2 regions of the Paenibacillus sp. 7516 genome follow, and region 2 is predicted to be linked to the other one. Evidence: predicted binding sites of a transcription regulator. Region 2 holds the regulator's gene; the other holds the start of a gene.
The links. Region 2 encodes Rex, which represses fermentation and respiration genes when NADH is low (regulators of the CRP and FNR family bind a similar motif). Its sites were predicted from a motif close to TTGTGAAATATTTCACAA; they were not measured.
Positions count from the first base shown of each region.

Region 1: CHI14_RS21585 (formate/nitrite transporter family protein) is a predicted target of Rex. The motif match lies at 3,957-3,974, and genes of this name have one in related genera.

Region 1 covers NZ_NPBI01000024.1:441,910-450,110, forward strand. Annotated here, with positions in the region: gene CHI14_RS21565 (glutathione peroxidase) at 1-158, shown strand, start outside; gene pelA (pectate lyase) at 231-1,403, opposite strand; gene CHI14_RS21575 (FAD-dependent oxidoreductase) at 1,917-3,278, shown strand; gene CHI14_RS21580 (DinB family protein) at 3,422-3,892, shown strand; gene CHI14_RS21585 (formate/nitrite transporter family protein) at 4,057-4,896, shown strand; gene CHI14_RS21590 (molybdopterin-containing oxidoreductase family protein) at 5,289-7,352, shown strand; gene CHI14_RS21595 (MFS transporter) at 7,520-8,201, shown strand, end outside.
Region 2 covers NZ_NPBI01000039.1:101,092-109,292, forward strand. Annotated here, with positions in the region: gene CHI14_RS26250 (hypothetical protein) at 1-443, opposite strand, end outside; gene CHI14_RS26255 (amidohydrolase) at 488-1,792, opposite strand; gene CHI14_RS26260 (redox-sensing transcriptional repressor Rex) at 1,779-2,432, opposite strand; gene dinG (ATP-dependent DNA helicase DinG) at 2,622-5,492, opposite strand; gene CHI14_RS26270 (tetratricopeptide repeat protein) at 5,653-6,330, opposite strand; gene panD (aspartate 1-decarboxylase) at 6,372-6,755, opposite strand; gene panC (pantoate--beta-alanine ligase) at 6,748-7,644, opposite strand; gene panB (3-methyl-2-oxobutanoate hydroxymethyltransferase) at 7,641-8,201, opposite strand, start outside.

The sequences.
Region 1 (8,201 bases), on a different contig from region 2:
ATCTTCGCCAGCAGCAGCCAGGCGCAGCTGAAGACGACACGATTCAATGGAATTTCACCAAATTCCTGGTCAATCGTGAAGGTGAAGTGGTGGGACGCTTTGAACCCAAAGAGTCTCCTGAAGCGATGACTGCAGAGATTGAGAAACTGCTGGGATAATCAAATAAAACAGATCAAGCCTGCCTCCAGTTGGAGGACAGGCTTTTTTTGAAGCTTTTATACTGGGAGGATTTACGGGAGCGGTTTGCTTAAATTGTAATATCCCTGATCCGAGGCAAGCTGCAGGAGATTACGGGCATAGTTTCCTGCCCAGGAATAGCCGTGCCGCCGCTCCTCGCTGATCTCCATAATATCCATGTACTTCTTGCCGTCGCGGTCCGCGTAGAAGGGCACATCTTCATCTACATTGTAGAAACGGTACCAGATTACACTGGACGGGTCAGGCTCGAAATACACGGGTCCCTGACGATTATATTTGGTTCCATCCTCTCGGACCTGGTCAAACCAGCGGAGGGCGCTTTTGGCTGCGTGTTCAATCTCGGGTGTCTGAGGCCTGGACATAAGAAAAGCCGTGATGGCTACAGATTCGGATCCCGATTTCGAGGGCAGTTCATAGGCTCTGCCGGATACAGGCGCATAGGTTACAGGGTCATGCTGGGCACCCCAAACTGTAGGCACACCGCCGTTTTTAATTTGAGCTTTCAATGTATATGCGATTCCTCGATCCAAGGCTGCAGCCAGTTTCGACCGTGTATCCTCACTCAGAATATCGTTATTGAAGCCTTTACGCTTCTCAATGATATCGTCGATGAGTACCATGGTTCGCACCATGGCATTGTCATTATATGTAACGCTGTCGGAGTAATTGCTCCGTTGTGGATAAACCTGAGGCCATCCGCCAGAAGGATATTGGGAAACGAGGATAAAATCCACTGCTTTGCGGACACTGTCCCGGAAGACGGGATTGCCCGTCTTTTCATACATATCAGCCAGGAAGCGGATCTCTGTTGTGGTTGCATCATTATCAAACGTTCCGAGCTCTACACCTTTGGGGTCTTTCCAATCTGAACGCGGCGTCACCCCGTCCCATGAAGATTTGTATTTCTCCTCCATTGCTTTGAAGAATCCACCATGGGGCAGCTGCCAGGATACAATGTTTAGCGCATATGCGGTGTCCTTGGCCAAGTCCCCCGTAGAGAACGTGCTGTAATCCCTGAACTTATTCAGCAGTGAAGATACATCAACCCCTGCAGAAGTTTTGGAGGATAACACCTCGGTTTTAATGGTGACAGGCGGGGAATCTGCAAAAGCAACCACGGGCCTGGCGATATCTGCGGTCAACATGGCGATAATTGCAGTGACAGGAACCAGTGTTAATGAAACAGAGATGGAACGTTTCTTCAAAGGAATGCCTCCCAACATAATTGGTATTCTATTTATATAAAATCCAAATAAAGGGTCAATAATATTGTAAGCGCTTTCTGAGGGAAAAATCAACTGATAAGCTTAAAATTATATATTTGTTATCGTTCAGCCACCAGCCTAACTATGCGGTGAGGATGAGGGCCTTTTTTCTCCAAAAGGTTCAATAGCATAAACCGTTATTGGTCAGGGGACAATAGGTCTTAGAGGTTGAAACAGCGGCTCGTCCACAGGGGCGATATCCTATTTTTTAAAATTTTTTAAGAAAACACTTGTAATGTGAAAAAGATCACATTATAATGAGTACATGAAGTGAAATAAATCACAAACTCACCAAGTTGGTAGTGAATGTTTTCACGTAATCGTTTAGTTTCATTAGTGAATGTATTCACAAGACAGTAAAACCATTGTCGATTTAAATCTCAGGAATCAAGCGCAGCAAACTGATAAATGAAGCACGGTTTATATTTTATAACTCCAAGGGGGACCTTTATTATGAAAATCGCAGTTATCGGATGTACACATGCAGGAACCGCAGCCATCGTTAATACCGCCAAATTGTACCCGGATGCTACCATCACGGTGTATGAGCGCAATGACAACATTTCCTTCCTATCTTGCGGTATCGCCCTTTATGTCGGCGGGGTTGTGAAGGATCCGGATGGACTGTTCTACTCTTCGCCAAACCAGCTGGCTGAGCTGGGTGTAGTCACCAAGATGCTGCATGAGGTTACAGCAGTGGATGCCGCGAACCATAAACTTCAGGCTAAAAACCTGAAAACAGGGGAAGAATTTGAAGATACGTTCGACAAGCTTATTGTGACGACAGGATCATGGCCGGTCGTTCCTAAACTCGAGGGAATTGAGATGGAGAACATCTTGCTCTGCAAAAACTACAACCATTCCAATACGATCATCGAAAAAGCCAAAGAAGCTAAACGCGTTACCGTTGTCGGTGCAGGGTACATCGGTATTGAACTGGTTGAAGCATTCCAAATGAATGGTAAGGAAGTCACCTTGATCGATAGTGTGGACCGGATTCTCAATAAATATCTGGACCCCGAGTTTACAGATGCCATTGAGGACACACTGACTGGACGCGGGATCAAGCTTGCACTGGGTCAGACTGTACAGAAATTCACCGGAGAGAATGGCAAGGTAACGAAGGTCATCACATCCAAGGGTGAATTCGAGACAGACCTCGTAATCCTGTGTATTGGTTTCCGTCCGAATACCGAATTGCTCAAAGGCCAGGTGGATATGCTGCCGAACGGTGCGATTATCGTGGATAAATATATGCAAACAAGCCAAAAAGACGTGTTCGCTGCAGGTGACAGCTGTGCCATTCACTATAATCCAACAGGCAAGGCTTCTTACATTCCACTGGCGACCAATGCCGTAAGAATGGGTACACTGGTAGCTCGTAACCTGGTTCGTCCAACAACGCCATACATGGGTACACAAGGGACATCTGGGATTAAAATTTACGACCAGAATATTGCAGGTACAGGGCTGACCGAAACATCTGCTACAGATGACGGGCTGGTAGTGGAAGCTGTAACGCTTGAAGATGCTTATCGTCCGGAGTTCATGCCAACGGCTGAGAAACTGCTGCTCAAAGTCATTTACGAACAGGCTACACGCCGAATCGTTGGAGCACAAGTGATGTCCAAGGCGGATCTGACGCAATCGATCAATACGATCTCGGTTTGCATCCAGAACAACATGACTGTAGATGAGCTAGCCTTCATCGACTTCTTCTTCCAACCGCATTACAACAAGCCATGGAACTTCCTGAACTCGGCTGGTCTTCAGGCTTTGCCTCCAGTGGAAGCGAAAGCACCAGCGATGGTGTAACTAATGAATCCGAGAACTGCCGCAGAAATGCGGCAGTTTTTTTATATAACTTGATGTAGTTGATTCTGGAAATGAGTGCTATATTAACAACAGGTTAGAGGTCATACTGCAATAGATATGAACATAAAGGAGTGGTTCACAACATGCTTACAAATACAATATCCGAACTCAAAGTTCTGCTACAATCGGTACCTCGTTCGTTTCTTGCACTGAATCCAAATGAACTTGTACAGCCACGCATGGAAGGAAAATGGTCCCGTCTTCAGATTCTTGGTCATTTATGTGATTCGGCTCTTCATAACGTAAGCAGGTTTGTCCAAATGCAGCATCAGACCGAACCATTGTCTATAACGCCTTATCATCAAGACCAATGGGTAGAGAGCCAACAATATGTCAGTGCACCGATTGAAGAGGTGTTAAATCTCTGGATCAGTCTGAATCAGTCCGTCATTCGTGTTCTATCCAGCATGCCGGAGACAGGGGAATCAGCAACGTGTGTCTTACCTGATGGAAGTGTGGTTACGATGGAATGGCTGGCACAAGATTACGTCCAGCATCTGAAGCACCATCTGCAGCAAATTTTTGGTGAACATCATAACCTGGGAACAGAATAATTAACCAACCAGCCGCACTCAAGCAAGAGAGCACGGAAGCTGGGACAAGGGGACTTTTAGGACTTTGTGATAAAAGTAACAAACTTGCCGAACCCTTCGCGATACAATGAACATATCAACGATGTAAGCTGATTTCGTTCATGAACAGTGAAGGAGAGGATGGCATGGCGGCAAAAACACCTCTTGAGGTTGCACAATATACGGTGAACACAGGGATGAAGAAAGGACAGAACCAGGTGTCCTCTGTGCTCGTTCTCAGTTTCCTGGCAGGGGCATTTATTGCGCTTGGGTTCCTGCTGGATATTCGCGTGATTGCCTCCGTCCCGGCGGAATGGGGCAGCTTGGTTAACCTGATCGGTGCAGCGGTATTCCCTGTAGGCTTGATCATGGTATTGATTGGCGGGGGAGAACTCCTGACAGGCAATATGATGGCAGTACCGCTTGCTACGCTAGCCCGTAAACTGTCCGTAGCCAGCATGCTGAAGAATCTTACTTTGGTCACGATCGGAAACTTTTTGGGTGCACTGTTCGTGGCATATGCGTTCGGGCATGTGCTTGGTCTCACAGGAGAAGGAGTATATCTGACCAAGGTTGTGGATATGGCAGGACACAAGCTGCATGACGGCTTTCTACAGGCGTTTATATCCGGAATCGGATGTAACTGGCTGGTAGCCCTGGCGGTGTGGCTGTCTTACGCTTCGGATACGATGAGCGGCAAGGTGCTCGGTATCTGGTTTCCGACGATGGCCTTTGTCGCTATTGGCTTCCAGCACGTGGTTGCCAATATGTTTCTTATTCCGGCTGCCATCTTCGAAGGGCACTACTCATGGGGGCAGTACATCATGAACTTTATCCCGGTATGGCTCGGTAATCTGACTGGAGGCGCATTGTTCGTTGCGGCTGCCTACTGGATGGTGTACCTGCGGAAGGCCGAACCCGAGGTCAAAGCGGTTGTTCAGCCAGTAGAGACGGAGGCCAGACCGATGTGGAGCAAACAGGCATAATCACTCGTACAATTTCAAATGTATATATAATCAGCGATCCCTTACTGCCATGAGGTCACGGTGTATGTTATACCGTAAGCCGGCGAAGATGGGATCGCTTTTTTTGCAGACAAAATAAATTCGCCATGACAAGGTTCGGGGGAACGAAACCTGTTCATGGCGAATTTCGGGAGTGGTCCATGATATGGCATGAGGAGGAAGTGGGGAAACACTAACCTAATGCCTTGTTTTTAATTTACCCCTGAATTTCGAGGATGAATCATGGGGCCAAAACTTTTTTTTAGATTAAATGCATCAAGCCTGAGCGCACAAAACATGACTGTTCTCTTTACGTCATAACCTCCAAAATTATATGATGTAAGGATAGTTTTAAATGGGGAGGACTTGTACATATGATCGATCAGGAGAATGGCGTGTTTCCGGCGGTTTGCCCGCTTGACTGCCCGGATACTTGCGGCCTGCTGCTTCATAAGGAGAACGGTAAAATCGTGAAGGTGGCGGGTAACCCTGACCATCCGATTACGAAAGGTGCCATCTGCAATAAAGTCAGAAACATGGCAGAGCGGGTATATCACCCCGAGCGGCTGCAATATCCGATGAGACGTGTCGGCGCGAAAGGTGAAGGCAAGTTCGAACGTATAAGCTGGGATGAAGCTATCCATGAAATTACGGGAAAATTCAAATCTATATCTACGAAGTACGGCTCGGAGAGTATTTTGCCATACAGTTTCTACGGCAATATGGGGATCCTTGGAGTGGATGGGATGGATCGTCGTTTCTTCAATGCGCTTGGTGCTAGTATGCTGGAGCAAACGATCTGCAATGCGGCCGGGAATACCGGATGGAAATATACGATGGGCGCCAATCGGGGAACTTTGCCCGAAGATACGGAGCATTCGGACCTTATTCTGGTCTGGGGAGGCAACATTGTCAGTACAAACATGCACCAGGTTGTCCTGGCTGAGAAGGCCCGCAAAAAAGGTGCTCAAATCGTGGTCATCGATGTTCACCGGAATCGTACAGCTCAGTGGGGAGACTGGTTTATTCCGCTCTACCCGGGAACAGACAGCGCACTCGCACTGGGACTGATGAATGTACTGTTTGACCGGGGCCTGACGGACGAAGCTTTTATGCAAAAGTATACTGTGGGTCATGAGGCACTGCGTGATCATGTCCGCGGCTATACCCCTGAACGGGTTGCGCGCATCACGGGTGTACCGGAAGCGGATATCGTGAAGCTGGCTGAGCTGTACGGAAACGCACAGGCGGCACATATTCACATCGGCAACGGTCTTCAGCACCATGACAACGGAGGCATGAATGTACGAAGCATTGCCTGTCTGCCTGCCATCACGGGACAATGGCTGAAACGAGGCGGCGGAGCGGTACGCACCAACAGCTATGCGAGCACCAATAGCGATGCGCTGGAGCGTCCAGAGCTTCGGAGCAATCCGGAGGCGCGGGTGGTGAACATGAACCGGATTGGTGAAGCATTGCTGGAAGCAAAGCAGCCAATCCGGGCACTAATGGTCTACTGCAGCAATCCCCTGGTGGTGGCACCGGATACCGAGCGGGTGGAGCGAGGTTTTGCACGGGAAGATCTGTTTACCGTTGTGCATGATCTGTTCATGACGGATACGGCCAAGTATGCAGACATTGTGCTGCCGGCCAAGTCTTCGTTTGAAGCAACCGATCTGTATACGTCCTACTGGCATCAGTATGTTCATTTGCAGGAACCGGTCATTGCCCCAATTGGCGAGAGCAAGAGCAATGTGGAACTGTTTTCGCTGCTGGGACAGGCGATGGGATATGATCCTGAGATTTTTGGTGAGACACCGGAACAGATGATTGCGGACGCCCTGACGGATACAGGTAATCCTTATATGAACGGAGTAACGTTGGAGGCCCTTCAGGAGCATCGTTTTGTGAGACTGGACATGTCGTCGCATGAATCATTCCTGGAACAGCTGCCTACGCCATCCGGGAAGATCGAGCTGTATTCCGAAACGATGGCAGAGAGAGGCCTTCCGCCGCTGCCTACATATCGTGCTCTAGTTGAAGGGTATGACGGGGAACATCCGGCCGGACCTGATGATGTGCATCCGCTTATGTTCCTGTCGCCACCGAATCACAATTTCCTGAATTCAACCTTTGCCAATACGGAGAAGCATCAACGTATGGAGAAACTGCCCATGCTGCAGATTCATCCGGAGGATGCGGCTCACAGAAACATTGAAGATGGCGATGCGGTGGTTGTATGGAATGACCGGGGACGGATCGAACTGACTGCCAAGGTGAGCGAATCCATGCTGCCGGGTACGGTGATCAGCCAAGGCTTGTGGTGGGATGGAAGCGGTCGGAAACAGCGGGTGAATTCACTGACATCGGGTCGGCTGTCGGACATGGGCAACGGGGCAACGTTCTTCTCGGCCACTGTCGAAGTGAAGCGTCAATGAGTGTGCTTGCAGATTGAGGCTTTTCAGGTAAGATGAACAAGGGATAAACCTTGAAGCAAGAATAAAAGGCAATGTTTAATATACAAATAGCCTCCGCTCAGGTAGTTTAAGCCGCCGTGAGTGGAGGTTTGTTTTGTTCGTTTATGGTAGTAAGGAGAATGAAGATGATGAGATGGCTGGATACATATCCAAAAGAGGTTAAAGTATTTTTGCTGGCAAGTCTGGTTAACGCGACAGGCAGTGCCCTGATGTGGCCGCTAACCACAATGTACGTATTTGATGAACTCGGGCGGACGATGGCTAATGCAGGATTCGTCATTTTGATCCAGTCGCTCGGCGGCATCTTCGGCCAGCTGCTCGGCGGTGCATTATATCACAGGGTCGGCGTGAAGAAGCTGATCATTGGATCGCTTGCCCTTAATGCACTTGGCCTGTTTGCCCTGCCCTGGATTAGTGCGTACTGGGTTGTATTTATATGTGCCATGGGCTGGATCGGCTTGTTCAGTTCCTTGTCGCTGCCTGCGATTCAGGCCTTTATTGGCTTTCGGTTTGCGGAGCGGCGGGGAGAGCTGTTCAATATTATTTATGTGGCGAACAACATCGGTGTAGCGATTGGGACGGCACTCAGCGGTTTCTTGGCCGACTTTTCCTATCACCTCAGCTTTGTACTGAATGGCGTGACCTCTGCCGGGTTTGCAGTCTTCTTCTGGTACTATCTGTCGCGTGTGGATACCGATCAGGGAGAAATGCATCTGACGAAACGGAAAACGGTCCAGAATGGTCCCGGGATCTGGGCGCTGCTTGGCAACACCAGGTTATACCTGTTTATGAGCCTGGGGGTATTGTTTA
Region 2 (8,201 bases):
TAATAAACTTGCCATACATAGACGCCATTGACGACTCCAGGCATAATTCGTTTGATCTCTCCGCCCGGTACTTCAGAGCTGAATCGATTGCGAACTTGTGCTTCCGATAACCCGTTCTGCAGCAATTCACTGTGCACAGCGTTGCTTCCTTTGACCGGTTTATTGGTTGCATCAAACTTAACCCAGACGGCGATGTCCTGATTATCTTTATTTTTGGCCATCATCGTCCAGTAAATGTTATCTTCGCCTTCCTTTTGACCCCAGACGTATTTTCGGAGATCCTCATAAGAAGTTATCCCGAGCTGCTCCTGTGCCGCTTGAATAGCTAGCGCTTCTTCGTTGCGCTGGTCCTGGGTTATATAGACATAAAAGCGCTGTAATCCAAACAAAATCAAAACCAGGATGAGCAGCGAGATCCAGATCCATTTCTTTTTTCTTTTCAAAAGCCGAACTTCCTTTCCCCTATGACGCTGCTGCTATTCTGAAATTAACGGGCGAGCAGTCCGTCAAATGCAAGTTGAGACTCGCGCAGAATGCGCTCTTCATCCATAGTAAGACATTCACCATGTTTCACCAGCTGTTTGCCGTCAACCCATACATGCTCCACATCCTTAGCTGAAGCCGAGTAAATGGTATGAGAGATCAGATCCGTGTGCGGATAGAAGTGTGCTTGTTCAATATTTAGCGCTATGAAATCAGCCTTCATGCCTACTTGAAGTGCTCCCGTATTGTTCAGGAAGATGGATTTGGCACCATACCCCGTTCCAAGAAGCAGCGCTTCTCCCGCTGGAACCGCAGTTGGATCACCGGATACTCCCTTATGAATCAAAGCAGCCAGTCTCATCTCTTCAAACATATCCAGGTTGTTGTTGCTTGCAGGTCCATCTGTTCCCAGAGATACGGTTACTCCAGCTTTCAGCAAATCCGGAACTCGCGCCACACCCGAAGCAAGCTTCAGGTTGCTTCCTGGATTGTGAGAGACCGCTACATCATGGCGTGCCAGAATTTCAATCTCCTCATCATTCAAATGCACAGCGTGAGCTACGAGAGAAGGACGAGAGAAGAAACCGAGCTTTTCCAAATGTTCCACAGGACGCAAACCATAATCCGTTACATTCTGTTCGACTTCGCGTAGGGTTTCCGACATATGGGTGTGCAGCGGCAGATCCAGATCATGTGCAACCTGTACCAGCTTCTCTATGTAATCCGGAGGACAAGTATACGGCGCATGCGGTGAGATGATCGTCGTAATTCGACCACCAGCCTGTCCGTTCCACTCGCGTGCAAACGCAGCCGATTCTTGCAATTTGCGCATTTGCTCTTCTTCAGAACAGAGACCAATGACACCACGTGCCAATGCGGCACGAATACCGGATTGTTCAACCACTTTTGCCACCTGATCCATATGATCATACATATCCAGGAATGCCGTTGTTCCGCCTTTCAGCATTTCTAAAACAGAAAGGGATGTGCCCCAATACACGTCCTCAGACGTCATTTTCGCCTCCATAGGCCACATTTTCTCCTGAAGCCATACTTGCAGGGCCAGATCGTCCCCGTGACCCCTCAGAAGCGACATGGCTGCGTGACCATGCGTATTGATCAGACCCGGCAAAAAGACCAGTCCTTTGCCATCAACCTTTGGCAGGCTCTCATCTCCATCCGGCAGTGTCTCACCAATATGCACAATCTTATCGTCTTCAACGACCATATACCCTTGAACCACGGTCCATTCCGTTCCAAGGTTTACAGCAAATTTGCCGTTATGAATTACCCATCTATTTGTCGTCATCTTCCTCGTCGTCCTTTCCGTTCTCCAGATAATAAGCCAGGCTAAGCAGATCCGTTGTAAAATCAGCATGATGAATACGGACGTGCGGTGGTGTTTTCAAGATGGTTGGTGCAAAGTTCAGAATCGCTTCAATGCCGGATTCTACGAGCTGATCGGCTACGTTCTGAGCTTCGGTATCCGGAACGGTAATGATACCAATACGAATATTATCTTTTTTGACCGAATCCGTTAGTTCATTCATGGGCTGTACTTTCAGGCTGTTAATCTGACTGCCGATCTTAGGGCCGTATGCATCGAAAACAGCAACAATTTTCATGTTGTCTTTCAGATAGGCATTGTAATTGGACAATGCATGTCCCAAATTACCAGCCCCGACCAGAGCAACATTGATTTGCTGATCAATTTTCAAGATATGACGGATCTTCTCAATGAGATACGATACGTCGTATCCAATGCCTTTGCGACCGAAGTCCCCAAAGTATGCAAGGTCTTTGCGAATCTGTGCAGGATTAAGATCCAGGCGTAGTCCCAGTTCCTGTGATGAGACCGTGCCTACCTCACGTTGATGCAGTTCACTCAAATAACGTAAGTAAACAGGCAATCTGCGTACCACAGCTTCCGAAATTTTATCTGATTTCATTACATTGCTCCCCCTTACCAAGGCCACGATAGATAAATAAAAATGTAGCATCCCGCATAACTGTTTTCGTCTCCGAATGAAATTATGCAAGATGCCTTATAAAATATAAAGTTAAAAGTGCTTCTAAAATTAAATCACACTTTAATAAAGTTTACAGCGAGAAGCCCTTATTACGCAACGACGTCATACCTAATTTGTAGTAGATTCATCCTGTGCTGGTGTTTCCAGCCATTCGCTAATTCGGGGAACCATCTGTTCAGTCAGCATATGTTCCATTTTGGGACCAGGTAATGAATATAGGAAATACTTTCCGTAATAAGACTCAATCACCCGTGTATCGTAAACGATGACAATGCCCCGATCCTTGGCTGTACGAACAAGCCTGCCGAATCCCTGCTTGAAACGGATGACGGCCTGTGGAACAGACAGCTTCATAAACGGATTCTTTTTCTGTTCCTGCAGCAGTTCACTCTTCGCCTCCACGAGCGGATGGTTCGGTGGCTGGAAGGGCAATCTCACAATCGCCAGACAGGTTAGCGCCTCTCCAGGGATATCTACCCCTTCCCAGAAACTGCTTGTGCCCAGCAGAACGGTTGCTTTTGCATCCTGGAACCTGCGGGTTAACTTCGAACGACTGCCACTATCAACGCCTTGACCGAGCAGCGAAATATCGTTGCCCGATAACGCTTCTTTTAATGGGTCATAGACCTGGCGCAGCATTCGGTATGAAGTAAAGAGCACCATCATGCGGCCCCTTGTCGCAATAGCCGTTTCGGCCAGAGATCGTACAAGCATGTCGACAAAGTGTGCATCCCCCACACTGCCTTTTACACTTGGGAAATCACGAGGGATGACCAGCAAAGCCTGATCCCTATACCGGAATGGCGACGGCAGCATGGACGTCAGTAAACGGTTATTATCGGCTGCTTCCTGCAAGCCAAGCTGTTCAATCATGAACTGAAATGACTTATCAACCGAGAGCGTAGCCGAAGTAAGGACAACGCTTTTCTTTTTATCGAAGAACATGTCCTTCAACTGTGCACTGACATCGACAGGAACGGCATACAGCTGCAGTGATTTGCTGCGGAATTGGCCGCTTGCCTCCATCCAGTATACCGTTTTGGCATCATCCATCCGCATGAAGAAGCGAAGGTTTTCTTTGAGCGTCGCCAAATCCTTAAGCAGACCTGTAATGTCCGTGATCAAGCTATCCGATTGATAGTCGTCCTGGTCTTCTTTGACTTCAAGAAGCAGCTTGTCTCCCTTGCGGATCAAGTCCCCCAGTGTGACATAAATCTGGTTTTCGTAATCCTGCAGCTCCTGCCACTTCGCCGGTTTCATTGAAGGCTTCAGTCTGAGGGAAAATTGACCCGTTTCCCCCGGAGAAGCATCACTTCGTTCAGGCAGCAGGTTAAATAAGGCATCGCTCAAACGATCCCACATCTCTTTGACTTCAACAGCAAGCGGGAACATCTGGTCAATGACGGAGCCCCACTGCACCGAATTTTCATGCCCCGCCAGTTGGGTTCGCAGCATGGGAAGCTGACCGTTCCGACTATCCTTAAACAAACGGGTCAAGGTATGAACCAATGTGAAATATTTCATGTGAAGACCCAAGTGCTTACCTGCCACATCCTCGAGATGATGAGCCTCGTCAATGACGAGACTCTCGTAAGCAGGGAGCAGCTGATGAGCTGCTTTTACATCCGTAAACAATTTGGAATGATTCGTAATGACGATATCGGACAATCCTGCTTCATGCTTCGCCCGATGGTAGAAGCACTTCCTGAACCACGGACAAGAACGTCCCAGGCAGGATTCCGATTCGCTCTGTACTGTTTCCCAGAAGTCCCCACCGCGTGCACTGAGGTTAAGCTCCTCGTCATCTCCAGTCTCTGTCTGGGTGAGCCACACAATCATCTGAGCCGCTGTAAAATAATCTTCTTTCGGTGTAGCGAACTCACGTTTGTTGATCTTGTGCTCAAACTTCCGCAGACACAGGTAGTGCCCCCGACCTTTGAACACGGCAGCCTTAAACGGAAAAGGCACCACTTTGGTCAACAGCGGGATATCACGCTCCCGAAGCTGTTCCTGCAGGTTGATGGTATGCGTGCTAACCATTACTTTTCGTTCCTGCTTCACACTTTCATATATGGCCGGCAGCAAGTACCCCAGGGATTTCCCCGTACCCGTTCCTGCTTCAATTAACAAATGCTTTTCTTCGTCCAGCGCTTGCCTTACACTGCTGAACATCTGTGTCTGTGCCTCGCGTTCTTCGTAGTGATCCAGTGTATCCTGCAGATTGGCCCGGACCTGATCCATATACTGCTCAAAACTTACACCTTCAAGCGGATTACCTTCGCGTTCATCGCGTGGAGCACCGATTTCAGTCCAGTCACTCACATTCAAGGCCAATTGACGGTAATACGTATGTCCATCCAGATCCTGTATGGGCTCTGCTTCCTTCTCACTGCGCATGCCGTCGAAGAACCAGCCCAGATCGCTGTCCTCAGGTGCGAATAGGTCGCTGAGACGCTGTATTGTAATCAATGGCAGTTGACGCAGTTCATCCAAACACTTCAGGAGCACATAGGCCGTCGCCAAAGCATCACTGTCTGCCTGATGAGGACGGTCATGCTGGAATCCGAATTCTGAAGATACATACCCCAGTTGATAAGAACCAAGTGAAGGAAATGATATTTTGAGAAAATCAATGGTATCCAGAATACGACCGGTGAACGGCAAGTAACCGCATCGGTCAAGCGCATTCTGAAGGAAATGAAAATCAAAAGCCACGTTGTGTCCCACAAGGACAACATCGTCTAGCAGCGGAACCATCTCCATCATCATCTCTTCGAGTGAAGGAGCGTTCGACACATCTTCGTCGGTAATCCCGGTTAATCCCGTAATAAACGGAGGAATAGGCACACCAGGGTTTACATAAGAACTATATATTTGAGTTATGCTGTAGTCATGATCTATGATGGCAAGTCCGGCTTGTATAATCTCACCATCGGACTGCGTGCCGGTTGTTTCGAAATCCAATACGGCAAATTTCATTGCAATGTACAAGTCCCTTCCATTCCAGTCTATGTTACAGCATAGCAAAAAAACGGGCATTTGAAAATTAACTGACAAAAAAGGCGGTGTTCCCTCCATAGTCTTAAAGGAGAAAACACCGTCTTGATGCCGCTGCGCTGCACTTGAATTCCAAGTACAGTCAGCTTATTCCATATTGCAGTTGTCCGCTGTTCAGCCTGCAGGCTTCCATATTATACAACGGTTCGGTCAACGTCGGGTCATGCTGGAGTGCCTGAGCAAACAAGGAACATGCTCCTTTGGGATTCGCCATCTTGGCTTCGAGGCAGCCCAGCGCATTGCAGGCTAGCCCCTTCAGCCTCGGAGAACCATTCAGGTGCACGATGAGCCGCAGGTGGCTTCCCGCTTCCGCGGTTTGATTGAGGTTCATATGCGCAAGTCCCAGATAGTACCGAGTCAGTGCACTATCCGGATATTCGGCAATAATTTGTGAGAACTGCACAATCGCCTGCGGATACATCTGTAACTTGAAGTATCCCTGACCGCGACTAAAGGATTCCAAATGGATTTCAGGCAGAGCCGTAACAGCTTCCTGTTCCGGTTGGAGTGCCACCGGCTGTTCCAAATCCCTGACCTGACTCATCTTCTCCTCAAACATCAGCCACTCATCAATCATCCCGTCACTCATCCGCTTCAGCAAGTTCCACTTTTGCAGCAGTTCCTGTTTGTTCAGACCTTCAGCGGAAGGGTAGCGCTTGATAATTTCATCTAACATGTCGTTCATTTCGGCGAAAACATGCTGGAACATCGATGCATCCCCACCCTTGAAAAAATGGATTAGTGCGTGACCTGTACTCATTTTTTGCAAGGTGGACCGATTTCATTCCCCTTACCAGCGGATTACATAATTGTCGCGTGAACTTCCTGCTTCATAGTCTGCACAGGTTTGTTTTGACCGTCCACAAAGACCACAGTAGGCTTGTGCGTATTCGCCTCTTCCTGAGACATCATTGCATATGAAATGATAATAACCGTGTCTCCTGGCTGCACAAGCCGTGCAGCTGCACCATTCAGACAGATTACTCCGCTGCCGCGTGGTCCGGGAATTACATAGGTCTCGAGCCTTGCACCATTGTTGTTGTTTACAATTTGTACTTTTTCATTTTCCATCAGATCAGACGTTTCCATCAGATCTTCATCAATGGTAATACTCCCCACATAATTCAGGTTGGCTTCCGTAACGGTGGCACGGTGAATTTTGGATTTCATCAATGTTCTAAACATGGGACAGTACCTCCGCTCTTTGCAATCTTGTATTATCAATCAGTCTCGTTTTGCCAAATTTCACAGCCAGCGCAATCAGTATATCATCTCGTCCATGCACTTTTTCCTGATCAGCAAGCGGCTCCAGACTCGGAAAAGCCTGAATCTCGGCATAATCAATAACAGCACGGGAGGAACGCGCAATGTTCTCGCGCAGAATACGCCGTATATCCGCAGCTGTCGTGTCAGCACTTATATCCACTGCTTCTTGAGCCGCACGCAGCGCCTTGGACAGAACCAGAGCTTCCTGACGATCTTCAGCACTCAAATAGACATTACGCGAACTAAGTGCCAAGCCATCCTGCTCCCGTACAATCGGACATGGAACAATCTCTACTGGCATATTCAGATCATTGACCATTTGCTGGATGACCGCTACCTGCTGTGCGTCTTTCATTCCGAAAAATGCGCGCTGGGGCTGAACGATGTTAAACAGCTTCGACACCACTGTTGTCACTCCGTCAAAGTGTCCTGGACGGGAAGCACCGCACAGCCGGTCAGTCAAACTTGACACCGATACTGTTGTTTGTGTCTGCTGTGGATACATCTCTTCAACGGAGGGAATAAATACGATATCCACTCCCTGCGCACGCGCCGTCTCTACATCCCTGGCTTCATCCCGAGGGTAGCTGTCAAAGTCTTCATTTGGCCCAAACTGAATCGGATTTACAAAAATACTTAATACGACAATATCACTTTGCTGTTTGGCAGCATGCATCAGGCTAGCATGACCTTCATGAAGATAACCCATCGTAGGCACCAAGCCTACAATAGACTCTCTGGATTGTGTAGCTAGACGCTTCAAACCTATTTCCTGTCTAAGTTCTGTGATGGTCCGAATCACTTTCATGAGTTGCTCTCCACCTTTTCTTTGCGATGTCCGTACAGCTGATCTACAACGCCGTCTGCGGCTGTAAATACATGCTCCTCCGCAGGGAAGGAACGGTCTTTGACTTCCTTGACATAAGCTCCAATGCTGTTACGAATCAGAGTACCTACATCGCCGTATGTTTTGACAAAGCGTTTCGGCATGTAAGGAGAGGCATACTGAACCACATCATGGAATACCAAAACCTGACCGTCACATCCACGTCCAGCTCCAATACCAATTGTGGGAATGGACAGTTCCTCCGAAATAGCTCTTGCCACTTCTTCGGTAACGAGTTCAAGAACAATGCCGAAGGCTCCAGCGGCTTCGAGTGCCTTCGCTTCATCCATTAGTCTTCTGGCATCCGCTGCATCCTTACCCTGAATCCGATATCCGCCGATCTGATTCACCGATTGCGGTGTCAGTCCGATGTGTCCCAGAACCGGTACGCCGGCCTGCACCACAGCCTTAACGGTATCCGCGATCTCCACGCCGCCTTCCATTTTGACTGCATGCGCATGACCTTCCTGCATTAAACG